DNA from 3 places in the Pseudoalteromonas sp. MB47 genome. Region 3 is predicted to be linked to each of the others. Evidence: predicted binding sites of a transcription regulator. Region 3 holds the regulator's gene; each other region holds the start of a gene.
The links. Region 3 encodes MetJ, which represses methionine synthesis genes. Its sites were predicted from a motif close to TAGACGTCTAGACGTCTA; they were not measured.
Positions count from the first base shown of each region.

Region 1: the regulator MetJ is predicted to act here: its motif matches at 4,394-4,411, upstream of metA (homoserine O-succinyltransferase).
Region 2: the regulator MetJ is predicted to act here: its motif matches at 6,898-6,915, upstream of metK (methionine adenosyltransferase).

Region 1 is NZ_VFBD01000031.1:449,271-459,466, reverse strand. It holds gene cyoD (cytochrome o ubiquinol oxidase subunit IV) at 1-6, shown strand, start outside; gene cyoE (heme o synthase) at 148-1,032, shown strand; gene IMPJCBKJ_RS20330 (histone deacetylase) at 1,114-2,022, opposite strand; gene IMPJCBKJ_RS20325 (PilZ domain-containing protein) at 2,076-2,441, opposite strand; gene ettA (energy-dependent translational throttle protein EttA) at 2,556-4,229, opposite strand; gene metA (homoserine O-succinyltransferase) at 4,476-5,423, shown strand; gene IMPJCBKJ_RS20310 (homocysteine S-methyltransferase family protein) at 5,413-6,480, shown strand; gene metH (methionine synthase) at 6,490-9,120, shown strand; gene IMPJCBKJ_RS20895 (GGDEF domain-containing protein) at 9,464-10,196, shown strand, end outside.
Region 2 is NZ_VFBD01000021.1:182,176-192,371, reverse strand. It holds gene IMPJCBKJ_RS12440 (putative Ig domain-containing protein) at 1-640, opposite strand, end outside; gene IMPJCBKJ_RS12435 (divalent metal cation transporter) at 823-2,055, opposite strand; gene raiA (ribosome-associated translation inhibitor RaiA) at 2,380-2,736, opposite strand; gene IMPJCBKJ_RS12425 (pyrimidine/purine nucleoside phosphorylase) at 2,919-3,230, opposite strand; gene IMPJCBKJ_RS12420 (hypothetical protein) at 3,320-3,646, opposite strand; gene IMPJCBKJ_RS12415 (winged helix-turn-helix domain-containing protein) at 3,820-4,494, opposite strand; gene tkt (transketolase) at 4,759-6,750, opposite strand; gene metK (methionine adenosyltransferase) at 7,017-8,168, shown strand; gene IMPJCBKJ_RS12400 (START domain-containing protein) at 8,209-8,820, opposite strand; gene IMPJCBKJ_RS12395 (CYTH and CHAD domain-containing protein) at 8,858-10,196, opposite strand, start outside.
Region 3 is NZ_VFBD01000006.1:21,955-32,150, reverse strand. It holds gene IMPJCBKJ_RS02830 (PBP1A family penicillin-binding protein) at 1-1,787, shown strand, start outside; gene metL (bifunctional aspartate kinase/homoserine dehydrogenase II) at 1,867-4,212, opposite strand; gene metB (cystathionine gamma-synthase) at 4,218-5,477, opposite strand; gene metJ (met regulon transcriptional regulator MetJ) at 5,702-6,022, shown strand; gene IMPJCBKJ_RS02810 (malic enzyme-like NAD(P)-binding protein) at 6,122-7,363, opposite strand; gene rpmE (50S ribosomal protein L31) at 8,049-8,264, opposite strand; gene priA (primosomal protein N') at 8,498-10,196, shown strand, end outside.

The DNA of each region.
Region 1 (10,196 bases), on a different contig from region 3:
TACTAATAACAATTACTTTGTAATTGGTAAAAGATTTACGAAAGGAGCTGGTTAGTCTGAGGTTGTGTCTCCAGTTCTTACAGTCTGTTACTAGCTAGTTTCTTTCGTAATATTGCGTTTGTGCTGAAAATTAGAGGAGTCGAGGAAGTGTTTCGACGTTATTTAAATGTCACTAAACCTGGCATTATCATGGGCAATTTGATCTCTGTCGCGGGGGGATTCTTGCTAGCCTCTCGCGGTGATATTGACCCATGGTTAATGATCGCAACCTTACTAGGGTTATCTTTAGTAGTGGCATCAGGATGCGCGATCAATAACGTGATTGATCGTGATATTGATGTTGCTATGGCGCGCACTCGCAAACGCGTCACAGTAACTGGCGAAATGTCAGCAAAGGCGGCTATGGCACATGGCATCGTGCTTGGTGTTATTGGTTTCGGGTTATTAGCTGTGTATACCAACGTAGTGGCACTCTTATTTGCTACTTTTGGTTACGTCATCTACGTAGGTGTGTACAGCTTATATATGAAACGTCGTTCTGTGTACGGCACCTTTGTAGGAAGTTTATCTGGCGCAGTACCGCCTGTAGTGGGTTATTGTGCCGTAACTGGGCAGTTTGATGCTGGTGCTGTGATTTTATTGGTCATGTTTAGTCTATGGCAAATGCCTCATTCATATGCAATTGCAATCTTTCGTTATAACGACTACCAAGCGGCCAGAATTCCTGTGTTACCAGTAGCGCAGGGGATCGAGAAGGCAAAGCATCACATTGTTTTATATATCGCCGTGTATGCGTTGGTTGTGATGTTATTAACCATTAGTGGTTATACAGGTTTAGCCTTTATGGCTGTAGCTTGTACAACGAGTTTTTGGTGGTTGCTAATGGCGCTTCGTGGCTATCGTCGCAATATTGATGTAAGCGGCTGGGCGCGCCAAGTGTTTGCTTTTTCAATTGTAAACATCACGGTTTTGAGCATAGCGATGGCTTTAGATTACCATTCGGTAGCTCCACAGCTACTTGTTTTAACTTAGAAAAAAGTTGCTAACATATCCCAATGTTACAGTAGCAAAGGCCCGGTTTTTTCTCCACCGGGCCTTTTTTCTTTGTTGTTTTTAAAATCGAGCAGCTTGCTCTACTACAATGCCATGACGAGCCGCTAAACGGCGATGGTCTTTATCATAACCACCACCAATCACGGTTGCGACAGGTACATTGTGCTCAAGGCAACGTTTGAGAACTAAATGGTCGCGTTGTGCTATCCCTTGCCAGCTTATATCAAGTTTTCCTAAGCCATCTTGCTGCCACACATCTACACCTGCATCATAAAGCACTAAATCTGGGTTTAGGGTGTTTAATAAATAACTCAGCGTATCGTCAACAACGCTTAGGTATTCACTATCAGCGACATTCGGTGCTAAACCTATGTCTAAATCGCTGGCTGATTTTCGAAATGGAAAATTCTTTTCACAGTGAATAGAGCAAGTATAGGCGTAGGGCTGATGCGCCAGCATTGCTGCGGTACCATCACCTTGATGAACATCTAAATCAAAAATAAGTATATTGGTTACTTCACCACTTTTTATCAGGGTTTCGCTGGTGAAAGCGAGGTCGTTTACCATGCAATAGCCTGAGCCAAAATCAGTATGAGCATGGTGAGTGCCTCCCGCTAAGTGGCAAGCAATGCCATGTTTAAGAGCTAAGCGTGCTGTTTGTAAGGTGCCCAGAGGAGCAGTAAAGGTACGTGCCATCAGCTCTTTTGACCAAGGTAAGCCAATACGGCGCATCGCTTTTTCATCTAAGCGGTTGTGCCAAAGGTCGTGGATATAATTTTCGCAGTGCACTAACTCAAGGGGCTCAGGGCTGCCAAGCATCGGTTGAGTTAGGTTGTCATTTATTAATCCAAGACTTTGTACATGCTCATATAAATAAGCAAACTTACTCATCACAAAGCGATGGTTAGGATCGAAACTAAACGAGTAATTTGGATGATACACCAAGGGTAAGTGGGGATTTAACTGCATAGCTTATTAAATAGCTGAATTTGCTACAGCATAACGAATCTAACGGCAAATGTTTACTCTGGCGCGTGAATTAAATGAGCTAACTCGCGATGTAATAATGCCTCATCACCCAGATTTAGCTCAATCAATCGTTTTAAGTGAGTAATACTATCAATATCGATATGATCGCAGCGAAGGCCTGCATGCTGATGCTCAACATGGCACAGCTCCACTTGCATTTTAATCTCGATAGTTGACTCTGGTAGGGTAAAGATTAAGTCAGCTTTACTATGAATAGGCACTAAAAATGAATCACTTTTAGTAATGAGCGCACCTTGCAAAGATAGATCAAGTAACTGACAGTGATAGTCGTTATCTTCGATACGAAGGACCGCAGGGCAAGAAAATAATACCCGCGAAAACTCTCTGCGTTCATTCATAGCTGTATCTCCAACTTTAGTTACTTAATAGTATAGATCATAATGGAGTGAGTGATAGCAAAGCTTAATACAACAAAAAAGCCCCTGAGTAGGGGCTTTTTGAGTATCAGCTAATTAGCCAATTTTTTTGTATTTAATACGCTTAGGTTGTGCCGCTTCTGCGCCTAAGGTTTTCTTCAACCATTCTTCGTATTCTGTGTAGTTACCATCGAAGAAGTTAATTTGGCCTTCATCACGGTAATCAAGAATATGTGTAGCAATACGGTCAAGGAACCAACGGTCATGCGAGATACACATTACACAGCCAGGGAACTCTAAAATAGCGTTCTCAAGTGCACGTAGTGTTTCAACGTCTAGGTCATTGGTTGGCTCATCCAGTAGTAATACGTTACCACCAGCTTTTAGTAACTTAGCTAGGTGTAAACGGTTGCGCTCACCACCTGATAGGTCTTTAACGAATTTTTGTTGGTCGTTACCTTTGAAGTTAAAGCGGCCAACATAGGCACGGCTTGGGAATTCAAAGTTACCAATTTTTAATACGTCTTGGCCGTTAGAGATTTCTTGGAAAACAGTGTTGCTTTCGTCCATGTCGCCACGGAACTGATCAACCGTTGCAAGCTCAACAGTGTCACCAACAATGATCTCACCGCTATCTGGCGTTTCTTCACCACTTAGCATTTTGAATAGCGTTGATTTACCCGCACCATTGGCACCGATAATACCTACGATAGCGCCTTTCGGCATTGCAAAGTTTAGGTCATCGATTAATACGCGGTCGCCAAAGCTCTTCTTCAGGCCTTTCACTTCGATAACTTGATCACCTAAGCGTGGACCCGGTGGAATAAATAGTTCATTCGTTTCGTTACGCTTTTGGTAATCGTTTTGCTGAAGCTCAGAGAACTGTGCCATACGTGCTTTAGACTTAGCTTGACGGCCTTTCGGGTTTGAACGAACCCATTCAAGTTCTTGCGCGATTGATTTTTGACGTGCTTTTTCAGATTTCTGTTCTTGTTGTAAACGTAAATCTTTTTGCTCAAGCCACGATGAGTAGTTACCTTCCCAAGGAATACCTTCACCACGGTCAAGCTCTAAAATCCAACCTGCTACGTTATCTAAGAAGTAACGGTCGTGGGTTACAGCAACCACGGTACCTTCATAGTCGTGTAAGAAGCGCTCTAACCAAGCAACTGACTCAGCGTCTAAGTGGTTGGTAGGTTCGTCAAGAATAAGCATATCTGGTTTTTCAAGTAGTAAACGACAGATCGCAACACGGCGACGCTCACCACCAGAAAGGTGTTCAATTTTTGCATCCCAAGGTGGAAGGCGTAATGCATCAGCTGCACGCTCTAACACGTTGTCGATATTGTGACCATCGTGCGCTTGGATGATAGCTTCAAGTTCGCCTTGCTCTTTAGCAAGCGCATCGAAGTCAGCACCATCCATTGCATACTCGTTGTATACTTCATCAAGGCGGTTTAGTGCATTTTTAACTTCGCTTACTGCTTCTTCTACTGTTTCGCGAACTGTTTTGTTCTCGTCTAGTACAGGTTCTTGCGGTAAGTAACCGATTTTAGTGCCTGGTTGAGGGCGAGCTTCACCTTCAAAGTCTTGGTCAACACCAGCCATAATGCGAAGCAACGTTGATTTACCTGCACCGTTTAGACCTAGCACACCAATTTTTGCGCCTGGGAAAAAGTGTAAAGAAATATCTTTTAAGATAGTGCGCTTAGGTGGCACAACCTTAGAAACTCGACTCATCGAGAATATAAACTTATCTGGTAACACCATGAAAGGAGCCTTCAATTTATAATAAAAATTAACAGCAAGTATTGTATACCCAAACTACCTCAAAATACAGAATTCAGCGTTTATGATAGGCTTAATATCAAGGTGTTATTTACTCAAAGAGTCATACATTTTAATTAATGACCACTCAGAAATATCACTTCATTTAGACATCTAAACATCTAGAGGTTGAAATTTCTAACTATCCGTTCATAATTAGCAGTCAGATAAGTATGCTCGGAGCCAGCTATGCCCATTACAGTAAAAGATGAATTGCCTGCCATTGCAAAGTTACGTCAAGAAAACGTGTTTGTAATGCCAAAAAGTCGTGCTAAAACGCAAGAAATCCGCCCAATGCGTTTGGCCATCTTAAACTTAATGCCAAACAAAGTTGAAACCGAAGTGCAGTTTATTCGCTTGTTAGCAAACTCACCGCTGCAAGTTAATGTTGAGCTGTTGCGCTTAGATACCCATCGCACCAGTAGTAACTCTGAACAGCACATGGATACGTTTTATCGTTATTTTTCAGAGGTGAAAGATAATAACTACGATGCCATGATCATAACGGGCGCGCCGCTTGCTCATTTAGAGTATGACGAAGTTGCTTACTGGGACGAACTAAAAGTTATTTTAGATTGGGCAGAGCAGCATGTGACGTCTACGCTGTTTTCGTGTTGGGCGGCCCATGCGGGTCTATATCATCACTATGGCCTCAAGCGCGAACTTAAACCAAACAAACTCAGTGGCGTATTTACCCATAAAAGCTATTTTGACCACGCAGCGCTAACGCGTGGCTTTGATGATACCTTTTTAGTGCCACATTCTCGTTATGGTCATATTGATATCGATAAGATTAATGCCTGCGAAGAGCTGGTGGTGTTAGCCGGATCAGAACGAGTAGGTGCCTACTTAATTAAAAATAAATCAGGTAGCCAAGTGTATATTACTGGCCATCCAGAGTACGATGCTCATACCTTAAAAGGGGAGTATTTACGCGACCAAGAAAAATCAGCGGATGCACCTAAGCCAGAAAATTACTTCCCTGACGATAACCCAGACAACGAACCGTCGAAAACGTGGCAAAGCCATGCCTTTTTATTGTTTTCGAATTGGTTAAACTATTATGTGTACCAAACTACACCGTATGATATTAACTTAGTTAGCCAAGATGTAAGGACTAACAACTATGCCGAGTAATGCAGTGAATAAACGCGAACAATTAACCGAGGCGCTAAAACAGCGAATTTTAATCCTCGATGGCGCGATGGGCACCATGATCCAAGAATATAAATTAGAAGAACAAGATTATCGCGGTGAGCGCTTTAAAGACTGGCACGTACTTATTAAAGGCAATAACGATTTATTAAGCCTAACTCAGCCAAAAATCATTGCTGATATTCATCGTGCTTACTTAGAAGCCGGTGCTGATATCATCGAAACGAATACCTTTAATGCCACGACTATTTCGATGGAAGATTACGACATGGCGAGCCTTAGCCGCGAAATCAACCTCGAGTCAGCGAAGCTTGCACGCAGCGTGTGTGATGAACTTGAAGCAAAGGATCCTAGCAAACCGCGATATGTAGCCGGTGTGCTTGGGCCAACGTCAAAAACCTGTTCTATTTCACCAGATGTAAACGACCCAGGTTATCGTAATATCAACTTTGATAAGCTGGTGGCGGCGTATGTTGAGTCAACACTGGCATTAATGGAAGGTGGTGCTGACCTTATTTTAATAGAAACCATCTTTGATACCCTTAATGCAAAAGCGGCTTCGTTCGCTGTAGAAGAAGCATTCGAGCAAGCTGGTCGTAGTTTACCTGTGATGATCTCGGGCACCATTACTGATGCCTCTGGCCGAACTTTATCAGGGCAAACCACAGAAGCATTTTATAACTCAATTCGCCATATTAAACCGCTATCAATCGGCCTTAACTGCGCCCTTGGCCCTGACTTACTGCGCCAGTATGTTGAAGAGTTATCGCGCGTTTGTGAAACCTTTACCTCGGTGCATCCCAATGCCGGTTTACCGAATGAGTTTGGCGAGTATGATTTAGAAGCCCCTGAAATGGCAAAAGAAATTATCGACTGGGGCAAGTCTGGCTTTATCAATATTGTAGGTGGTTGTTGTGGCACTACACCAGCTCATATTAAAGCGTTTGCGAAAGGCCTTGAAGGTGTTAAACCTCGCCAATTACCTGAGCTTGAAGTGCGTATGCGCTTATCGGGCCTTGAAGCGTGTAACTTAAACTAGGAAACCGACATGACTGACCAAATTGCTGTATTTACTAACGTCGGTGAGCGTACCAATGTAACAGGCTCGGCTAAGTTTAAGCGCTTGATCATGGAAGAAGATTACGAGACCGCTCTCGATGTTGCCCGTGAACAAGTAGAAAATGGCGCGCAAGTAATTGATATCAACATGGATGAAGCCATGTTGGACTCGAAAGCGGCGATGGTAAAGTTTTTAAACTTAATTGCCTCAGAGCCTGATATCTCAAAAGTACCTATCATGGTCGACTCATCTAAATGGGACGTGATTGAAGCAGGCTTAAAGTGTATTCAAGGTAAGGCCATTGTTAACTCAATTTCACTTAAAGAAGGTGAAGAGCCGTTCATCCGCCAAGCTAAGCTAATTAAACGCTTTGGTGCTGCTGCGGTTGTAATGGCGTTTGATGAAACTGGGCAAGCAGAAACTGCTGATCGTAAGTTCGAGATTTGTCAGCGTAGCTACAAAATACTCGTTGATGATATTGGCTTTCCGCCAGAAGACATTATTTTTGACCCGAACATTTTTGCCGTCGCAACGGGCATTGAAGAGCACGATAACTACGCTGTTGAGTTTATCGAAGGTACGCGTCGAATTAAGCAAGGCTTACCGCACTGTAAAGTGTCGGGCGGTGTATCGAATGTGTCTTTCTCGTTCCGTGGTAATAATCCAGTTCGTGAAGCTATTCACTCTGTGTTTTTATACCACGCGATTAAAGCGGGTATGGACATGGGCATTGTTAATGCGGGTCAGTTAGCGGTTTACGACGATATCCCCGAAGAGCTGCGCAAAGCTGTAGAAGATGTGATCCTCAATACCGACCCAGGTGCTGGTGAGCGACTTGTTGAACTTGCACCAAAATACTCAGGTATGGCACAAGCAGAGAAAGTAGAAGATTTAGAGTGGCGTACTTGGCCTGTCGAAAAGCGCCTTGAACATGCGTTAGTAAAAGGCATTACCGAGTACATCGACGAAGATACCGAAGAGTGCCGCAAGAGCAAAGCTAAGCCTATCGAAGTGATCGAAGGCCCGCTTATGGACGGCATGAACGTAGTAGGTGACTTATTCGGTGCGGGTAAAATGTTCTTACCTCAGGTTGTTAAGTCAGCTCGTGTGATGAAGCGCGCCGTTGCCTATCTTGACCCTTTCATTGAAGCTGAAAAAGAAGAGGGCGCAACCAATGGTAAAGTGGTTATGGCAACCGTTAAGGGCGACGTACACGACATTGGTAAGAATATTGTAGGCGTGGTACTGCAATGTAATAACTACGAGGTTATCGACCTTGGTGTGATGGTGCCGGCAGAGAAAATCTTGCAAACCGCCATAGACGAAAAAGCCGACATTATTGGTTTATCAGGGCTGATTACCCCATCACTTGATGAAATGGTACATGTTGCGAAAGAAATGACTCGTCGTGGTTTTGAATTACCGTTACTGATTGGTGGTGCAACAACCTCTAAAGCGCATACCGCGGTTAAAATTGAGCCTCAGTATGATAAAGGTGTGGTTTACGTAAATAACGCCAGCCGCGCTGTGGGTGTGGTTTCTAATTTATTGTCGAAAGAGTTAAAGCCGGCATTTTTAGAGAAAACCAAGGCTGAGTATGAAAAAGTACGTGAACAACAAGCACGTAAAAAGCCACGCTCAAAACCCGTTACTTTACAGCGTGCTCGCGACAACGCTGTAAAACTTGATTGGGATAACTACACGCCACCTGTACCGAAAAAGCTGGGTGTGACTGAGTTTAAAGATGTTTCGATTGCGACGTTAAGACAGTACATCGACTGGACACCATATTTCATGACGTGGTCAATCGCTGGTAAGTACCCACGTATTCTTGAAGATGAAATTGTTGGTGAACAGGCTAAAAGCTTATTCGCTGATGCCAACGCAATGCTTGATGAGCTTGAGCAATCAGGTGCGCTGCAACCTTTAGGTGTCATTGGTTTATTCCCTGCAAACCGAGTAGGGGATGACATTGAGATTTACACCGATGAGTCGCGTACAACGCTTTTAACTACATCGTGTCATTTACGTCAGCAAACTGAAAAAACCGACTTTGCTAACTATTGTTTAGCTGATTATATTGCGCCAAAAGGCACTCCTGACTACTTTGGTGCGTTTGCGGTTACTGGTGGTCTTGAAGAAGATGACCTTGCCGATGCCTTCGATGCTAAGCAAGATGATTATAATAAGATTATGGTTAAAGCCGTTGCAGACCGTTTAGCTGAGGCGTTTGCTGAGTACTTGCATGAGCAAGTGCGTAAAGAGTATTGGGGCTATGCGGTAGATGAAAACCTATCGAACGATGAACTTATTCGTGAAAACTACCAAGGTATTCGCCCAGCGCCAGGTTATCCGGCTTGTCCTGAACATACAGAGAAGAAGAAAATCTGGCAGTTACTTGATACCGAACAGCGTATCGGCATGAAGCTAACAAGTTCATACGCAATGTGGCCGGGTGCGGCGGTTTCTGGTTGGTATTTCTCTCACCCTGAAGCTAAGTACTACGCAGTGGCGCAAATTCAACAAGATCAGGTTGAAGATTACGCTAAGCGTACCAACATGACGCTTGCAGAAGCCGAGCGTTGGTTGTCGCCTAACTTGGGCTATGAACCGGAATAATAACCTTTAGTTATTAGCTTTTGTTTAAATTAAAAACGAGCCCCCAAATGGCTCGTTTTTTTATGCCCATTTTTTATCATACTTTTTTCTTTTTAATTGCTTTAATACTGGCAAATTCCTTCTAATTTATATATTTGTGTTAAAGTTATACCAATTCGCTTAATAAAGTGGTCTATTTTGAGGCAATAAAACCTCGTTGATAACAAGGCAAAAATTTCGTTATTTAGTTGTTCTAAATCAGAAATTTTTAACGCAGGTAGCGACAGGTTTAATCCCTCAAAATGATTAAGTATTATTGCGGATTGGTATTGTTGAGATTGATCAAAAAATCTAAGGTGAAATAGTGATTGATACAGTGAATGCAAGTGACAAAGATAAAGCACGATTTTTACGTGTTTTTGCATTTATTGGTTCAATCACCTCGTTTTTAATGGCGATCACCAGCTATCAAGATGGTTACCATGCCCTTAGCTATTTATTGATTATTGGCGGCTTTGTGTTTGCCTCACCTTTTGTCATTAAAAATCGTGACGAAACCATCGCAGTACTTATGCTGTACGCTCTCTATTCGATGATGTGTTATTTAATTGTCTCTGGGGGGAGTAATGGCACTGGGCCGTTATGGCTATTTATCGTCTCTCCTGTGACATTTTTTATTCGTGGTTTAAAGCGCGGGGCGTTTGATCTTATCTTGCTTGCCATTATTATCTCGGTGCTTTTTTATTTTACTGATCAATTTGGCTATTACAGTTATCCGAGTCATTATTTTCCTACACGGGTCATGCTGTGCTTCTCTATTTTATGTATTTTGGGTGGCTTCTACGAATATTATCGCAACAAATACAGTTTGCAGTTAATGGAGCAACTTAAACTTAATCAAAAGCTGGCTCGCACTGACGCGATGACAGAACTCGCTAACCGTCGCTACGCAACCGAATGTTTGCAAGATAAGCGCTTTGGCGAAGGGGCTGTGTTCTTGCTGATGGATGTTGATAACTTTAAGCAAATCAACGACACATACGGTCATCAAGTGGGCGATGAGGTGCTAATATTTTTCGCTAATGTATTTAAAAACG
Region 2 (10,196 bases), on a different contig from region 3:
AAGACGCGGTTGCAGCACTAGCATTATCTTCACCGCCATCATTTATTTTAATATTTACGTTATATGCTGTTGTTTCAGTATTATTGGCTTGATAGCTTAATAAGCCAGTGTCAGAAACAGCCATGCCTTCAGGACCAGACAATAATGTGAAACTTATCCCACCTTCAATAGTATCATCAGGATCTGTTACATTAAGCTGGTAATTAAATAACTCACCATTTTTGATAATCTGATCTTCGATATCAGCAACCATAGGGGCATCATTGACTGGTGTCACCGTAATTTCGAATATTTGAGTCACCTTATCGTTGTGATTATCACTAACACTTACGATCACCTCACCTGAAGTTAAAACGCCTTCTGTAGGCAGCCACTCAATCTTACCCGTTTGAGATATGGTCATGCCTGTAGGTGCTGTATCTAATGCAAAACTTAACTCAGAGTCGTCGTCTTGAACTAAAACCGTGTAGCTATAGTTTTCGTCTTCAGTTGCAGTAGTTACTGCTTCTGAAGTGATGGTTGGGATAGAATTACCAGATGATGTATCTTTATCATCATTTGAGTCTGATGAGCCACATGCTGTTAAAAAAGCAAAAGCGGGTACGATAACAAAAGGTTTGAGCTTAAATATCCTTTTCATAGGAATTTCCTTATATAGTTACAAATCGAAACATATGTTAACCAAAAAGTACCACTTTTGGCAACACATAAGAAACACCTAATTCTCAAGCTATTTTATTATTGAGTAGTCAAACCTTGAACTTTATAGTTTTGTAGCCTTAAACCACAATATTCCTTACGCATAGTTAAATGCCAAGTAATCTACATTCCCTTCCAAACCAAAAACACTAGCGCAAAGCCCACTAAATAAAGCAAACCTAGCCAGCTTAGGGTGCGTAATAAAGGTGAGTGATGAATGCTGGGTTCTGAGCGCACTAAACTAAAGTTCAGCCATGCAAATACAGGAGTGGTTACAAAAGCGAGGGTCATGGCAAAAGTAAGCATTGGGCCAAGGGCTGATTTAAAGAATAAAATCACTGCCATGCCTGAAAATGCTTGCAGTAATAACCACATATTTAAACTGTGTTTAGATTGTTTAATCGGTAGCAGTTTATGTGACTCATTTAATGTTCTGGCGTAGCCATCAAGCACTGTTAGCGTGGTGCCAAACATACATAAAAAAGCAATACCTGAAACCAGCGGCCTTGCCCACTCGCCCATGGTAAGGGCATACATATCAATTAATTGCTTTGCAAAGGCGACTCCACCTAATTGCACTGCTTGTGCTTGGCCATATTGCACTAATACGCCTAATGAGAAAAACACTAACGCAAGTGCTGCGGTAAGCCAGTAGCCCAAATTAAAATCAAACAAGCCTTGTTGTTTTGTCACTGGTTGTTGGTGCTGCTTTTCTTTTAGCCACAGTGAGCTAATTGCTGATATTTCGATAGGCGCAGGCATCCAGCCCATGAGAGCGACCATAAAGCCGAGCATTGCAAGTTCATACGGCGACGGGCCCACATAGTCAACCGGTGCCATTGGGCCATTATTAATAGCAACAACAAGCGCAGCTAAAGTGGTAACTGTTAGCAGCCCCATAATGAGCTTTGAAACGTTATCGAGCGCCTTAAAGTGCCCTAATAATAAAATGAGCAAACACACAGCCAAAATCAGCCAGCATAATAAGGTTACAGAAACTGTGACAGGTAATGCATAGTGCAGTAGGCTGGCCGTTAATAATAAAACTCCCGCAGTATTTACTACGGCGGCGACTATATTAAGCGCAATAAAGCTATAGAAATACCCAGGTCCTTTTTGCTTGTAGCCCTCAACTAAACTTTGTTTGGTCGCAAGGGTGTACTCCATGCCAAATCGAAAGAATGGGTACTTCAATACGTTAACTACAATGATTAGCCAAAATAGCTGCCAGCCGAATAACGACCCGGCTTGTGTTGATGCTACTAGATGTGAGCCACCAATGGCGGCTGTAGCCATTAAAATCCCCGGCCCTAAAGCATTTAATTTAGACTGCCAATTTGATACTGCTGATTGCATAAGTTGTGTGTGTTTTATTCTTAATTACAAGCAACTTACAGCGTTTTAGGTGAGATTGGAAGCAGAGCAAGTTAGCAAGTTAGCAAGTTAGCAAGTTAGCAAGTTAGCAAGTTAGCAAGTTAGCAAGTTAGCAAGTTAGCAAGTTAGCAAGTTAGCAACACTAGACTGCCAACCACTTGTGTCAAGCCGTTGTTTTTAAAATCTGACTTCTAACGACTGATAGCTGATAGTTAAATATTAAAACCAAAAAAGCCAAGCGTTTCGCAACGGTTGGCTTTTTCAGATTTAGTTTTAAGTCTAGCCGCTTAGGCTAGTGCTCTGTAATTAGCTCAGGTTCATTTCCTGAATGATTTCGTGGGCAATTTCCGGAGTTGTACTGACCGGCTTTTCGTGTAGCTTGGCTTTCATTTGCCCTTTACGATGTTTCAGTGATGCATCGAGTTTTTTTGCAGCACCTGCGATAGCTGGGTACATCACATCATCTTCAGCTTTTACTGATAAACGTGCGCCTTCATAGGTTGTACTAATCTCAGCCTGATACTTATTGTGTTCTTTTGAAAGAATAATATCGAGTGATATTAATGATGGAAAATGGCTAGCAATTTTCGAGAACTTCTCGTTGATATGAGCTCTAACAGCCTCAGTAACGTCAACATGATGACCAGAAATATTAATCTTCATAGGGTATCCTTTTTTCTTGTTACCTCACAATTAGTATTGGGGGCGAATTGAATTAACACAAGCGAAAATTGCAGATAATTAGTAATTGATTGTAACCACAGATGATTTAGATCATGCGTTGCGGATAAAATATGCAAAAGCCCGCATCACACGGGCTTTTCAGAGAGGTTAACAACTGCTCATTAACTGTACGAACAACAATAATCAGCAAATTCGCTGACCTTTACTAGAAAGGTAACATTTGCATCAACGGTAAAAGACTCTCCAGCTTGCATCGTTTGCCATTCGCTCTCACCGGGTAATAGCACTTGCCAACTGCCACCGTTAAGCTCCATCAACTCTTTTTTACTCGTAGCAAACTCAAACTCACCCGGTTGCATAAAGCCTAACGTCTTCGTGCTGCCATCAGCAAATACCACAGTACGGCTAGACACTTTACCGTCAAAATACACATTGGCTTTTTTCAGCACACTTACATTATCAAACTGAGACATCCTCACTCCTGTTGTTTTGTTAAATCTAATCCACCCTGCCCGAATTTTAAGCGTGCAGCAACTGAAGATAATTCAATTAATACTTATATTTAAGCTGGCTTTTTATTATCTTTAATAAACTGAACAAGTAAGAAAACAAAGAAAGTTCCAGGTAGACCAACAATAAACAACAATGGAGTTAATACTCTTGGAGATGTTCCATTAATGTAAAACTTACCATATAAGAAATTACAAATTAGCCAGCCAGCGAGAATAAGATACGATAACAAGCTCGTATTTTCAGCCTTCAATTCGCAGCTTCCGAAAGCAACTTCGACTAATAAAAGATCGAAAGATATACACTGACTTGTATTTAGTGCGTAAAAAGTAAGTGCTGCCATAGATATTAAAGCGATGGCTGTAACGATGTATTTCATGGTCATTTCCTTATTAAATTAAAAGTAAAAAGAAGCAAGCAACTGCCTCTGTCATTTCAATTTAAATGACTCTGAAAATTACACCATAATTTAGCCATTACTTAATCATCACTTACTTATAACCAAAGTTATAACTATAATCACACCAACAATAACACTAATAAATCAATAAGTTAGCTAAAAACTTCAGCTATGAATTGATACCCTCTTTTCATCTGGGACTTTATATATTTAGGGTTTTTTGTATCAGTATCTGAAAAGGCATTTCGCAACTTACTAATTACTCGGCGAATAGCAGTGTCGGTGACTATTTGATTTTGCCAAACATTGCTGTGTAGCTCTTCTAAGCTGACGACTCTAGGTTGTTGCTCTATTAAATAGCTAAGTACTTGCATCATTTTTGGTTCTAAATAAGTTACTTGCTCATCTTTTGAAATGCTTTTTTCTTCGTAATTAAATGTATATTCACCGATCATCAAAGTGCTTTGGTCTGAAAGAGAAAAGCTTTTTTCCTCTACTTCTTGAGTATCTTCTTGCTCACTTTTTCTCAATACTTTTTTATAATTTCTACTAATTAACTTAAAGCTGTAAGTCACTAAAAGAACAATTGGGCTAAGTGGTAGAGAGAGAATAAAAAGTAAAGATATTAAGTAAGCATTAACCTTGCTTTTTACTAATAACTGCCCAAATAAAACAACCGCAAGCACCCATAAAATAAATGGTAAATCGATACTAATACTTTCAAGATCGTCTCCACAAACACCCACTCGAAAAAACGACATATCAAAACATAAAGCAAAGCTATTAAAACTAGCTAACAGTAAAGCCAGCATATACAACCATTTCATTTTCATTCCTTAAATATTACTTTGACTGGACGATAATATAGCAGAAAGCCACTATTAACCAATCCCTTATAATACATAGGGAAAGCTTAACAATTTGCATGATGTGATAATTGAAGATCGTACTTGAGCACGCCACGAGGAGTAAGGTTTATGTGCTAGCAAATGTGTTGGGTTTCACTCCGTTCTACCCAACCTACCAGTCAAACACAAAAAAGCCCGCGCTGTGCTATACAGGGCGGGCTTTAAAATTTTAGCGGCTTAAGCTTAGAACAAGGCGTTTGCTTTGTTTACGATGTTTTCAACAGTGAAACCAAAGTGCTTGAATAGCTCGCCTGCAGGTGCTGACTCACCGAATGTCGTCATGCCGACTACTGCACCATTTAGACCTACGTATTTGTACCAGTAGTCTGCGATGCCCGCTTCGATTGCTACGCGGCGTGTAACGCTTGCTGGTAGTACGCTTTCTTTATACGCAGCGTCTTGCTCATCAAATAAATCAGTTGAAGGCATAGATACCACACGTACTTTTTTACCTTGTGAACGAAGTTCTGCAGCGGCATCTTGTGCAAGCTGTACTTCAGAACCTGTTGCAATAAGGATAAGCTCTGGTTCACCGTCACAGCTAAGTACGTAACCACCTTTTTTCACATCGGCTAACTGCTGTGCAGTACGCGTTTGTTGCTCAAGGCCTTGGCGAGTGAAAATCAGTGATGTTGGGCCGTCTTTACGCTCAATAGCTTGTTGCCATGCAATCGCAGACTCAACTTGGTCACATGGGCGCCAGTTAACTAAGTTAGGCGTTAATCGCATGCTTGCGATTTGCTCTACTGGTTGGTGCGTCGGACCATCTTCACCTAAACCAATTGAATCGTGCGTGTATACGAAGATGCTTGGCTGCTTCATTAATGCCGCCATACGTACTGCGTTACGTGCGTATTCCATGAACATTAAGAATGTAGCACCGTAAGGAATAAAGCCTTTATGTAGTGCAATACCATTCATAATCGCTGACATACCAAATTCACGTACACCGTAGAAAATGTAGTTACCGCTAGCATCGTTAGCTTCTAGGCCTTTTGAGCCATCCCAAAGTGTTAAGTTAGAACCAGCAAGGTCAGCAGAGCCACCCATGAATTCTGGTAGTAACGGACCAAACGCGTTTAATGCATTTTGTGATGCTTTACGTGTTGCAGGGTTTGCAGGATTTGCTTGTAGCTCTTCGATGTAAGCTTGTGACTTTTCAGCCCAATCTGCCGGTAGCTCACCGTTTGTACGGCGCTTAAACTCAGCAGCAAGTTCAGGGTATGCACTTTCATAAGCTGCAAATTTTTCGTCCCAGCTTGCTTCTAGTTGCTTACCTTTTTCTTTGCCATCCCACTCGCTATAGATATCAGCTGGGATTTCGAATGCATCGCCAGTCCAACCAAGGAACTCACGAGATGCTTTAATTTCGTCTTCACCTAGTGGTGCACCGTGACAATCATGGCTACCTGATTTATTAGGTGAACCATAACCAATCACTGTTTTACAACAGATTAATGATGGCTTATCAGTAATGCTACGCGCTTCTTCGATAGCGGCGCGAATTGCATCAGGGTTATGACCATCAACATCGCTAACTACGTGCCAGCCGTATGCTTTGAAGCGCGCTGGTGTGTCATCGCTGAACCAACCTTCTACTTCACCATCAATTGAGATGCCGTTGTCATCCCAAAACGCAACTAGTTTACCTAGGCCTAATGTACCGGCTAATGAACAGGCTTCGTGTGAAATACCTTCCATTAAGCAGCCATCACCCATGAATGCATACGTGAAGTGATCAACAATATCGTGGCCTTCACGGTTAAACTGTGCAGCTAGCGCTTTTTCGGCAATTGCCATGCCCACTGCATTTGTGATCCCTTGACCTAATGGACCCGTAGTAGTCTCAATACCTGGTGCATATCCATACTCTGGGTGACCCGGTGTTTTTGAGTGCATTTGACGGAAGTTTTTAATTTCCTCTAGTGGTAAGTCATAGCCACTTAAGTGCAGTAGAGAATAGATCAGCATTGAACCGTGGCCATTCGAAAGAATAAATCGATCTCGGTCTGCCCACTCTGGATTCGTTGGATTGTGCTTTAGATAATCGCGCCATAGTACTTCTGCGATATCTGCCATGCCCATAGGGGCGCCAGGGTGACCAGATTTGGCCTGTTGTACTGCGTCCATTGATAAGACGCGAATAGCATTTGCAAGTTCTTTGCGTGATGGCATGAATTCTCCTACCTTTATGTATTTGCGCTGGTTGTTTATGAAGCCCCATTCTTACTTATTGTAAGGGTACAGTGCAATTAAAAATCCGCATTAAATGCACCATTTATGGGCGTTTGTTAAGAACAATACGTTATTACTAATTTTAAATGGACGTCTAGGCGTAAAATTACTATGCAAACATATTTGTTTTAGATAAAATACGCCCCTTAATTTTTTAGCGCTATTACCGACGTTTGTGAAGCGCAATATTTGTGAGCAGAAATACAATGGCAAAACATTTATTTACTTCTGAATCTGTTTCTGAAGGTCATCCGGATAAAATCGCGGACCAAATCTCTGACGCGGTTCTAGATGCTATCTTAGAGCAAGATTCTCATGCCCGTGTTGCATGTGAGACTTACGTTAAAACTGGCATGGTGATGGTTGGTGGTGAAATCACAACTAGCGCTTGGGTTGATATCGAAGAAATCACACGTAAAACAGTACGTGAAATCGGTTACACGCACTCAGACATGGGTTTCGATGCTGACTCTTGTGCAATCCTAAACACTATCGGTAAACAATCTCCAGACATCAACCAAGGTGTTGACCGTGCTCGCCCTGAAGAGCAAGGCGCTGGTGACCAAGGTCTAATGTTCGGTTACGCATGTAATGAAACTGACGTTTTAATGCCTGCACCAATCACTTATTCGCACCGTCTAGTTCAGCGCCAAGCTGAAGTTCGTAAAAGCGGTGAGCTTAACTGGTTACGCCCAGATGCAAAATCTCAAGTAACGTTTGCATACGAAAATGGCAAGCCTGTTGGTATTGATGCAGTTGTTCTTTCAACTCAACACTGTGATTCAATCTCACAAAACGACTTAGTTGAAGCGGTAATGGAAACAATCATTAAGCCGGTTCTTCCTGCTGAGCTAATCTCAAGCGCAACTAAGTTCTTCATCAACCCAACTGGCCGTTTCGTTATCGGTGGCCCAATGGGTGACTGTGGTCTTACAGGTCGTAAAATCATCGTTGATACATACGGTGGTATGGCTCGTCACGGTGGTGGTGCTTTCTCAGGTAAAGATCCATCAAAAGTTGACCGTTCAGCTGCATATGCTGCTCGTTACGTTGCTAAAAACGTGGTTGCTGCAGGCCTTGCTGACAAATGTGAGCTACAAGTTTCTTACGCTATCGGTGTTGCAGAGCCAACATCTATCAGCATCGAGACATTTGGTACAGGTAAATTAGAAGAAGCGCGTCTAATCGAATTAGTACGTGAGCACTTCGACCTACGCCCTTACGGCTTAATCCAAATGCTTGATCTTGAGCGTCCTATCTATCAACCGACTGCGGCTTATGGTCACTTCGGTCGTGATGAGTTCCCTTGGGAGCGTACAGACAAAGCAGACGCACTTCGCGCAGCTGCTGGCCTGTAATAGGTTAGATAAAATGAAAAAGCGCCTTTTGGCGCTTTTTTTATGAACACGAACCTAACTGACTTATTAAGTTATCTCGCGAGAACTGATTATTGGTTAATTGCTCTCTCAGTGCTTGCAGAGTTTTATAAACACTTTTTAACGACACCTTGTTACTTAACCAATGCGGAATCGAACCGCTTGGATCAGCATAGGCTTGATGGCTTACTAACAAGTTACTTTGTTGCTGTTCTAAGCGCCAATAAGCGGTGAGATCTTTGATGCGTACAAGTCCTGCAACTTCGGCTTTTGCATAAGGCTGACTTTTGATTTGTAACTCGGTTTTGTGCTCATCTAAAGCGTGATAACAAGAATAACTCACCAAGTCACGGTCTGACACCGGCCAAGGTGAATTAAAATGAGTATAAACAAGGGTTTCAGAGGGGCTTAAGCGCTCCATTAAAGTCACGCTTTTAACATTTTCGAGCCAATTGGGCGCGTTGTCGGTATCACTTAACAGCGCCATAAAGTCACTGGCCTTAGCATTTTTTACCAGCACAGAAGCATTAATTTCTATAATGCCAGTTTCGTGCTTTTTATAGCTAACCTTTATATCGTCTTGCTGTTTGTAGGTTTGCCATTCAATAGGGTTAGCCACTGCCGAGAGACTCAAACATGCTAACCCTACCCATAGGCACAAGCGCATTTATTTAAAACCAATAAGGGTCTGTATTAAATGACGCGTGGCGACTTTGCTCCATTGCACTGACCAAAAACTCTGACTTTTGATCAAGCCATGATTGAATTTTTGTTAGCTCTAAGTCGTCTTGCCCTGCACATAACTGCTTTAAGTACTCAAGGGTGCTTAACTCATAAATACCATGAGAGATATCAACCCACGGCATACGAAACTCGTTTCGATCTTCTTTATCGAACAAAGCGCCTAAGCAGTTGCCGCTGAGTAATGAGTTTTCAAGGCGGGTGCGCAGTGCCAAATAGTCTTTATCTGTAAACACTTGCTGCTCAGGAATAAGTTCGTGCATATCGTGCCAATCTTTAGCAAATAAACGCTTAGCAATATCGGCAACAGGTTTTTCAGCAGCTTGAAACTCAGTTTGCCCCCATGACTTACGCCATTGTTTTTCAATCAACCAGGTTGTTAATTGTAATAATAAGCGGTTGTATCGGGTGCTATGGAAAAGTTTTTCGATATCTTCAATACTTGGCTGCAACTCTTTTAAGTCATTAATAACTTGAGTGAGCTCAGGCGCACTGTTGATTTTTTTGTAGTACGCGTGGCGCTTAGATGTGTAGGTTTTTAGCTGAATAGCATTTTCAACCCATGCTAATTCGCTTAATAACCACTTTAATTCTGTACGTAATGAGTCGGTATCGTCTTTACTAACAATATCGTCAAACAGCCAAAATGTATGGCGAATTAAACGAATACCGTCGGTGACACGCTTAAGGGTTTTTAAGCTTGGTTTTATGAAGTAGCAGGCTTCATGTTTTTGTACAAAGCGAATCGCGTAGTTAATACTTTCTACTAAGGCTTGTTCTTGGGTTGCACCACGTTTTAGTGGTACAAAACCAATTGATTTACTTGCTTTTAATGGTTTGTCATCTGCAAGACGATAACCTCGAGCAGCTTTAGAATAAAGCCCTAAGCGAACATGGCTTTCACTTACCAGTTTATCTGCCAAAGCAAACAACTCATTGCGACTACCTTCAATCAGTTCGATTTCAAGTTCAGAGATTGGCTCAACTTGGCTCGATGCCGCCACTTCACCTTTATCTAATACCACTTCAATTTTTGCGCCATTTTCGGTTTCGAGTAACCAAGTACGGCGTATAAAGTTAGTGCTAAAAATTGGGTATAGGTTTTCTGCGATGGCAGGCACTTGCATACCATGCGGCCAAATAGCAGCATCAAATGCAAGTAAATCAGGGCGATTACCTGACAGTGGCAAATTGTATTCAGGGCGCTGATGTAAGCCACCCACCACTTCGCCAGCAAGCTTGATGGTTTGCTCACTCTCACCATCACAA
Region 3 (10,196 bases):
AGGCTATTAACGCACCTATTACTGCAAAATTTCACGGCGCAGAAATTGAAGTCTATGCCCCGTATATTTCAGAGATGGTTCGTGCTGAAATGGTAGCTCGTTATGGTCACGAGCGCGCCTATAATACTGGTTTTAAAGTTTACACCAGCGTTGACTCTAACATTCAACAGGCTGCTCAAGATGCGATTGTTGATAACCTACACGCTTACGATATGCGTCATGGCTTCCGTGGTGCTGCGGCTCAGTTATGGGACAGCGAAAATGAAAGCCCTCTTAGCCAAGAAGAGATCTTATCTAAATTAAAAGATGTCAAAGAATTTGGTCCGCTATTAGCAGGTGTTGTCACCAATGTCGCTGAACAATCAATTGATGTGCTATTAAAAAGCGGTGAACAAGTCACTGTTGAGTGGGATGGTCTAAAATGGGCGCGTAAATATATTACGCGTTACCGTCAAAGCTTTGCACCAAAAACAGCTACGGAAATTTTATCAGCGGGAGCGCAAATTTGGCTGCGTAAAAATGCAGATGAAAGCTATATCCTTAGCCAAGTACCAGAAGCATCGAGCGCACTTGTTTCACTTGATCCGCAAGATGGTCGTATTAAAGCGATTGTCGGTGGTTATAGCTTTGAACAAAGCCAATACAATCGCGCAGTTCAAGCAAAACGCCAAGTAGGCTCAAACATTAAGCCATTTATTTATTCAGCGGCACTTGAGAATGGCTATACGCTTGCTTCTATTTTGAATGATGCGCCAATTAATCAATGGGATAAAAGCCAAGGTGTGGCATGGCGCCCTAAGAACAGCCCAGCGGTTTATAATGGTCCTATACGTATTCGCAGAGCACTCGCACAATCGAAGAACGTAATCTCGGTGCGCCTATTACGTGGTGTTGGCCTTGAGCGTACAGCCGATCATTTGCTTAAGTTTGGCTTTTTGAATAACGATATTAACCGCAGTGAATCACTCGCACTCGGTAGCGCTTCAATCACTCCACTTGAACTAGCCCGCGGTATGAGTACATTCGCCAATGGCGGTCATTTGATAACCCCTTACTTTATCTCTGAGATTCAGGATTCGGCGGGTACTGTTTTATTTAAAACAGAGCCTGAACTTGCTTGTGATGCGCCTAAGCAAACTGTAACCCCTGAGTTTGCATCTCTTAACCAGAATCAACAGAGTTTTACTGAAGCGGAGATAACGAAAACACCTCGCTGTGCGCCTCGTATCATTTCTAAGCAAAATGCATTTTTAATTTCGCAAGCTATGCACAGTGCAATTTGGGGGGGCGGTAGTTGGACCCATAAAACAGGCTGGAGTGGCACAGGCTGGCGTGCACAGTCGCTTGACCGTCGTGATTTAGCTGGTAAAACAGGTACCACTAATGATTCGGTAGATACTTGGTTTAGCGGCTTTAATCGCAATGTAATGACTTCGGTCTGGGTTGGTTTTGATAACCCTGGAAAAGCCCTAGGCCGCATGACTTACAATAGTAACCTCGATAAATCGCAAATATCAGGTGCAGAATCCGGCGCTAAAACCGCGCAACCTGCATGGGTCGACTTTATGCGTGCAGCCCTTGATGGTATGCCAGAAGCACCTATTGAGCTTCCTGAAGGTTTAGTATCGGTTCGAATCGACTTAGCAACAGGTCTATTGAGTCACAAAAATGATTACACCAGTCGTTTTGAATACTTCATTAAAGGCACTGCACCAACTAAGTACGTACTCGATCAACCAACAGACGTATTTGAAGAAAAGCTCAGCACAGAGGAAGAGTTGTTCTAAATAACTAAGTTGCTATAAGACATAAAAAAGCGCCCTTGGGGCGCTTTTTGCTTAGCTATTTAAACTAAGATCAGCAAAATTATTTTAGGTTATTTACCAGCCAATACAGGTCTGAGTGCACCCCTGCGGCAGTGACTTCTTTACCCGCTCCTGGGCCTTGGATCACCAATGCATTATCTGTATACCACTGTGAATTGATCACAAAGATGTTATCGCCCGGTTTAAGGCTTGCTAATACATCATCTTTGCCAACATTGACTAAACCAACTTGAGCCTGAACCTTACCATCTACGAGTGTGATAGCACCGGTGTAGCGCACCACTTTATCTTCCGCCGCAGCTTGCGCTGCTTTGTCTGTCATAAATTCATCAAGTAGCTGTTTGTTTGCAAGGAAATCTTGCCAGCTTCCTGATGCAAGCTGTTCAGGCATCAGAGGTGTTAAAGCAATATCATCAAGCTCTAAATCAAGGCCTAAGTCACGCGCTAAAATTAGCAGTTTGCGCTGCATATCACGGCCAGATAAATCTTCACGAGGATCTGGCTCTGTATAGCCCATTTGCTGAGCTTGAAGCACTAAATCTGAAAACGGCACACTGCCATCATAACTGCTACATAACCAAGATAAAGTACCCGAGAATACCCCTTCAATGCGGTTAATGCTGTCTCCGCTATTTTGCAAATCAGCTAAAGCAAAGTTAATCGGTAAACCTGCACCCACACTGGTGTTATAACGCCATAACAGATTTCGCTCAGCCAAATTAGTGCGTAGGTTTTGATACCAGCTATTTTCTGCAGTGCCCGCGTATTTGTTTGCACTGATCAAGTGACAGTTAAGTTCAACAAAGTCAGGGTATAACTGACTGAACGCCTCACTGGCAGTGATATCAATCACCACTTTGTGCTCATAATCTAGTTCATTGATACGTGCTAATAATTCAGCTTTGTCGTAGCTTTGCGCTTCATTATGCCACTGCTCTTGCCATGTTTCGGTATTTAAACCACTGGCACTAAAAAGCATTTGTTTAGAGCGTAAAAGAGCAACTACTTTTACTTTGTACTGAGCAGATAAACGCGCAAACTGAGCTTGTAGTTGCGATAAGAACACTTCGCCTACATTACCAAGTCCAGCAACGATAATGGCCAACTCTTGACCTTTGTTTACCAGCTTGTCATGTAGAAGAGTTAAAACATCACTATCAATTGCCTGATCGTTTAAGATCAACACATAGTTATCGTCTTGTTGTACAAAACGAGGATGAATACTTTGCTCTTTTAAAAGCGCTGTGGCTTGCTCTGTTAGCGCAGATACATCAGCTGTTGGGGCAACTACTGCACAACCACTTAAATTTGACTCAACAATATTTGCACGGCCCGCTAAGTGGCTGACAACTTGGTGAGTGCTTTGACCTGGCACTAATAAGTAAGTATCGCCCTCTTTAGTAAAGTGATGCAGGCTGTGTTGAATTAACTGACTAAGCTCACCGACTTCACCACTGCTTAGTTTATCAACCCGTAATAAATCGATGTTATCTAAGGTCGTAATAAAACGTTTTGCTTTACTATAACCTTCTTTTACTACCTCGGTTGGCGTTGCATCACAATCAAAACTACTTCTTACCACTAATTTAATTTCTGAGTCTTTTAACGGCGACAAGGTTTTTGCATGCAATACTGGGTTACCTAAACGCGCTAATAAGTTAGCTTGCTCGCGGCATACTTTGGCGTACTTAACCGCATTTTTAACTTTACGAGGGTCAGTACTAAATACCCCTTGTGTATCTGTCCAGATAGACACTTGCTTGGCAAAAGTATAACTCGCTAACAAAGTGGCACTGTAATCACTGCCATTACGGCCTAATGTCACCGTATTACCTTGGCAATCTGCAGCTATAAAACCCGTTACTACGTTGATATGTGTTCTGCTAATCGCATCACTGCATTGCTGTTGGTTTTTTTGATGTAAAAGCTGGCCACCATTTAGAGTAAATAGCTGTCTTGCATCAACATCTTGCGAATCGACACCTAACTGATTTAGATAAGCAGCCAATAACCGCGCCGACCACACTTCACCATGAGCAAGTAAAGGGGCTTCAAGTAACTGTTGCTGACTAATTAATTCATTTAGAACAGCAAGTTCATCTTTTAGCTGTGCTAACGCCTGTTGTTTATTCTGGCCTGTGAGTAGTTGCTCAATTAAAGCGCGTTGGTTGTTATCAATAAGCAGTAGAATATCGCTAACAGCTTGGCTATCTTGCTGCTGGTAACTTTGCCATAGCTTCACTAGGGTATCGGTTGTTTTACCCGATGCCGACACAACGATGCAATCGCCCTGCTCTGTATTCGCTAAAACAATGTTCGCTACCGCATGATAACGATCTGCGGAGCTTAAGCTTGAGCCACCAAATTTATGAACAATATTTACCATTTCTTCTACCACAATGCCGTATGTGCTGGCGTTAACTTGAATGACGCGTTTTGCTGTGTATCTTGCTGTGTTTGCTCTACAGCCGCTTTTGTAACTTGTTGGCCTTGACCAGGCTTAACTAAATTGAATACACGGTCTAAATCTGCAATGAGATCTTTTACGTCTTCAATACCTACAGAAATACGGATCAGCGTATCGCCTACACCGGCTTCAAGACGCGCTTTAGGCTCCATGCCTGCGTGTGTCATTGTTGCAGGGTGACAAATCAAACTTTCTACCCCACCTAGTGACTCAGCAAGGCTAAAATCTTTAAGACTAGTTAAAAACGCTGCTGCATCGTTAATGTCGCCTTTAATATCAAAGCTCACCATGCCACCAAAACCGCGTTGCTGTGCCTTAGCAAGCTCATGTTGTGAGTGAGAAGCAAGGCCAGGGTAATAGACTTGGCTTACATAAGGAGAGCTTTCTAAATACTCAGCAATGGCAAAGGCATTCTCTTGGTGCTGCTTTAGGCGTACATTTAAAGTACGTAAACCACGAAGCGTTAAGTAGCTGTCAAATGGTGCACCAGTAATACCGATATTATTCGCCCACCAAGCAAGCTCGTCGCCTAGCTCTTGCGTTGCAGCAATCACTGCACCGCCCACTACATCAGAGTGACCATTGATGTATTTAGTGGTTGAGTGCACAACAATATCAACACCAAACTCAATTGGGTTTTGTAATGCAGGTGATAAGAAGGTGTTATCAGCCGCAACCAAAGCACCACACTGCTTAGCAATACTAGTGATTGCTTTAATATCTGTTAAACGCAAGATTGGGTTACTTGGCGTTTCAATCCAAATCAACTTAGGTTTAATCGCTAAAATTTCTTGGAGATTTTCAGATTTAGTTAAATCCAAAACTTTTAGTTTTAACAGGCCACGCTTTTCAAGCGAGGTGAATAAACGATAACTACCGCCATAACAGTCATGTGGGATCACTAACGTGTCGTCACTGTTTAATAGCTGAGTGGCTAAATGCACAGCAGACATACCTGTTGCAGTGATAATACCTTTAGCACCACCTTCAAGTTCAGCTAAGGTTTCAGCTAAGATATCGCGATTTGGATTACCGCTGCGACCATAGTCATACTGGCGCTTAGTATCAAAATCAGCAAACGAATAGGTGGTTGATAAGTATAAAGGAGGCACAACCGCACCATGATGTTTATCGGCTTCTATGCCGTGACGAACAGCAATCGTCGCTTTATTTTTTTCGCTCATTTCATCACCTATTCTTTAATTGGATGTTTAGACGTCTAAAAGGTTAGATGATCAAATATGAGAAGTCAAAGCATTTATCGCTTACACATAGAAGTTTATACATTTACACCACTAGATGGCCAAATAACTAGTATTTGACTATCTTTTTTAAAGAGATAGAATTTCCGCATCTTGCGCTGTGAATAAGGCGTAAATCACTGACAACCGAGGCAACGAAACAACTTATGGCTAAATGGAACGGTGAATACATTCACCCATATGCAGAACACGGTAAAAAATCAGAACAAGTAAAAAAGATTACCGTATCAATCCCACTTAACGTATTAAAAGTATTAACTGACGAGCGTACACGCCGCCAGATCAATAACCTGCGTCATGCGACGAACAGTGAGTTATTGTGTGAAGCTTTCTTACATGCTTTTACAGGTCAACCATTACCAAATGATGACGACCTACGTAAAGACAACCCTGAAAAGGTACCTGAAGAAGTTAAAAGAATTATGCAAGAAATGGGATTAGATATCCCAGTGCTTGATTCAGAATAAGTATTTCGGCCATCGGATCACCGCCGATAATCGCAGATATAAAAAAACTCAGCCTAGGCTGAGTTTTTTATTGAGCGTTATACCTAAGGCTAATTAAGTTTAACGCATGTAATCTTCTGGCATATCGATTTGCGCCACACCCGACTCTACAGCCGCTTCAGCAACAGCACGTGCAATACGTGGTAATAAACGCGGATCCATAGGCTTAGGAATGATGTACTCGGCACCAAACTCAAGTGACTCAACGCCAGCCGCTTTTAATACTTCACTTGGTACAGGCTCTTTCGCGATGCCACGAATAGCATGAACTGCAGCAATTTTCATTTCATCATTAATTGCCGTTGCACGAACATCTAACGCGCCACGGAAAATGAATGGGAAACAAAGCACGTTATTTACTTGGTTAGGGAAATCTGAACGACCCGTTGCCATAATTAAATCGTTACGCGCGCTATGTGCAACTTCTGGAGCAATCTCAGGATCTGGGTTTGAACATGCAAACACAACTGGCTTATCTGCCATCAGCTTAAGATCATCTGCAGTTAACAGGTTAGGACCTGATACACCAACGAATACATCAGCATCAGCAATAACATCTTGTAATGTACGCTTATCGGTGTTGTTAGCAAATAATTGCTTATACTCGTTTAAGTCATCACGACGAGTATGGATCACACCTTTACGGTCAAGCATATAAATGTGTTCACGCAGTGCACCACACTTAATTAAAAGCTCCATACAAGCAACAGCAGCAGCACCAGCACCTAAACATACGATGATAGCATCTTCGATATCTTTGCCTTGCACTTCAAGGGCGTTAAGCATACCAGCAGCTGTAACAATAGCGGTACCATGTTGGTCATCGTGGAAAACGGGAATATCACAGCGCTCGATAAGCGCTTTTTCGATTTCAAAACATTCTGGTGCTTTAATATCTTCTAGGTTGATACCACCAAACGTATCAGCGATGTTAGCAACCGTATTAATGAAATCTTCTGTTGTGCGGTGTTTAACTTCAATATCAATTGAGTCAAGGCCAGCAAAACGTTTGAATAGTAAGGCTTTACCTTCCATTACAGGTTTTGATGCAAGCGGACCTAAGTTACCTAAACCTAAAATTGCGGTACCGTTTGAAATAACTGCAACCATATTGCCTTTGCCTGTGTATTTATAGGCGTTTGCTGGATCAGCAGCAATTTCACGGACTGGTTCAGCCACACCTGGGCTATAAGCTAAAGCGAGATCGTTAACCGTTTCGGCTGGCTTGGTTAGTTCAACACTAATTTTACCTGGAACGGGGTGAGCGTGGTAATGTAATGCTTGTTCACGAAAATCTGACATAACGCGATAGTATCCTGCAAAAAGTTAAAAAGTGAGAGAGCTTGCATCAGTACGATACCTGTAATGTATAAAAATTCCAAGTATTATCAGGTCTATCCTGTTATATGCTATATCGCTTAATTTTAAAGGATTTCCCAACAATTTCTGTGCATAGTTGCGATTAACCAGACATAAAAATTCATCTATTTATGACCTTTTAAGCACGTGTTGTTGTATTTTATACGCACGTACACTGCAATTAGCCGAAATTAGCCCAAAACAGCCATTTCAACGAAGTTCACAGCATTTGCTAACAAAGTTATTTAAATTTATTATTTCTAATAACTTTTAGATACCAATACGCTTAATTAAGTAGTCTATTTTGAGACAATGAAACCTTGTTGATAGCAAGGCAAAAATTTCGTTATTTAGTTGTGTTCTAAATCAGAAATTTTTAACGCAGGTAGCGACAGGTTTAATCCCTCAAAATGATTAAGTATTATTGCGGATTGGTATACTCATTTATACAAAAAAGAATATAGCTAAGGGATTACACTTTGTCTCTACAGTTGATGACATAATGGGCATAACACTCAGAAATAGTTATGCAAGTTACATAAGTGAAGATGATGAGTGAGTAGCGGTGTTAGAATTTCAGGTATAAAAAAAGCACCCTAAGGTGCTTTTTTTAACTAAACAGCAGAGATTACTTCTTGCTGCTAAGTGCACCGAAGCGCTTGTTGAAACGATCAACACGGCCGCCAGTGTCTAAAATCTTTTGCTTACCAGTGTAAAACGGGTGACACTCAGAACATACGTCTAAGTGGATGTCTTTACAAAGAGTTGAGCTAGTTTCGAATTTGTTACCACATGAACAAGTTGCAGTGATAGCTTCGTACTTAGGGTGAATACCTTCTTTCATAGGGAACCTCTAGTTAAGGCCGTATCGCTCTCCAAACCCGAAGTCTGGCACCATACGCAGTTAATACAATTAATAGGCCGCGTATTTTATAGCTCAAGAAGCCTTACGACAAGCTTTAAATACATCTTTCGCTAAAAAAATAACCAAGTGGTCTGTTGTTCAGTATTTGTTGGTAGGTTTTTAACTGCAATTTTAGTACATTATCTTTCTATCTTTGTTTCAGTTGAGTTGTTATGCACTTTGTAGAAGTTGCCATAAAAGTCCCTTTACAGCGTACCTTCGATTATAAAGTTGAACAGCTGCTGCATAGCCCTGAGTTAAAGCCAGGTATGCGGGTTCGCGTGCCATTTGGTAGTCAAAAAAAGGTTGCCGTGGTACTGGCTCTTAAAACATCAACCGATGTTCCCGCTGACAAAATCAAGCCGATTATTGATGTTATAGACGACACGCCAGTGTTATCTGAGCAACATTTAGCATTACTAAAATTCACAGCACGCTACTACTGTTACCCATTGGGCGAGACCATTCATACGGCACTTCCGGCTGCATTAAGGCAAGGCGAATGCCCAGATAAAACCAGTATTAATATGGTTGAGCTGACCGATAAAGGTGCAAAACTGCCGTCATTAAAAGCAAAAACCCAGTTAAGTTTATTAAAACAGCTAGCCGAGTCGGGCAAGTCATCGGTCACAGAATTAAAAGCGCTCGGATTTACAAAAAAAACCATCGACAGTCTGCTTGATAAAGAACTGATCACCCAGTTTATTGAGCATGATAACCAATGGCAGCAACGCGCGCCGACTGTTGGTAGCAAGCCGGTGCTTAATAAAGAGCAAGCAGTTGCCTGCACCAGCATTAACCAAGCTCGTGGCTTTACCAGCTTTTTGCTTGAAGGAGTTACCGGAAGTGGTAAAACCGAAGTGTATTTGCAATGCCTAGAAGAAGTACTGAAAAAAGGTCAGCAAGCCTTAGTATTAGTGCCTGAAATTGGCTTAACACCCCAAACTGTCAACCGCTTTCGTCGTCGCTTTCCTGATACGCCAATTATGCTATGGCACTCAGCACTAACAGATAACGAACGCTTACAAACTTGGCGTTTTTGTGAAAAAGGCAGCTGCGCCATAGTGATCGGCACACGTTCGAGTATTTTCTTGCCCTTTTTATCTCTTGGCATGATCATCGTTGATGAAGAGCACGACAGCTCGTTTAAGCAACAAGATACATTGCGCTATCATGCTAGAGATCTAGCCGCTTATAGAGCATACCAACATAATATTCCGCTCGTTCTAGGCAGTGCCACACCAGCACTTGAGACCTTACATAAAGCAATTAATAACAAATATCAGCTGTTGAGCCTCACTGAACGGGCCCAAACCAGTACTGATAACCAGTTCCAATTAATGGACATGAAAGGTCAGCCTGAGCAAGCAGGGATTGCCCATGCCAGCCTTGCCTATATGCGCCAGCATTTAGAACGTGGTAAGCAAGTGATGGTGTTTTTAAACCGTCGTGGTTTTTCGCCTACCCTTATATGCCATGAGTGCGGTTGGCTAAGTGAGTGCTCACGTTGCAGCACCAGTGCAACCTTTCATAAAGCCATTGGCCAGATGATTTGTCACCACTGTGGTGAACAACACCAAGTGCCTCATCAATGCCCTGATTGTGGCAGTACGCAGATTTTTCCAAATGGCAAAGGCACTGAACAAATCGAAGAGTTTTTAACACAAACCTTCCCTGATATTCCGATTAGTCGTATCGACCGAGATTCAACTCGTCGTAAAGGCAGCTTAGAAAAAGCCCTTGATGATATTAACCAAGGCGGTGCGCGCATCTTAGTTGGCACGCAAATGTTGGCAAAAGGCCACCACTTTGCCGATGTTAGCCTTGTTTTAATCCTAGATGTAGACAGTGGATTATATTCGTGTGACTTTC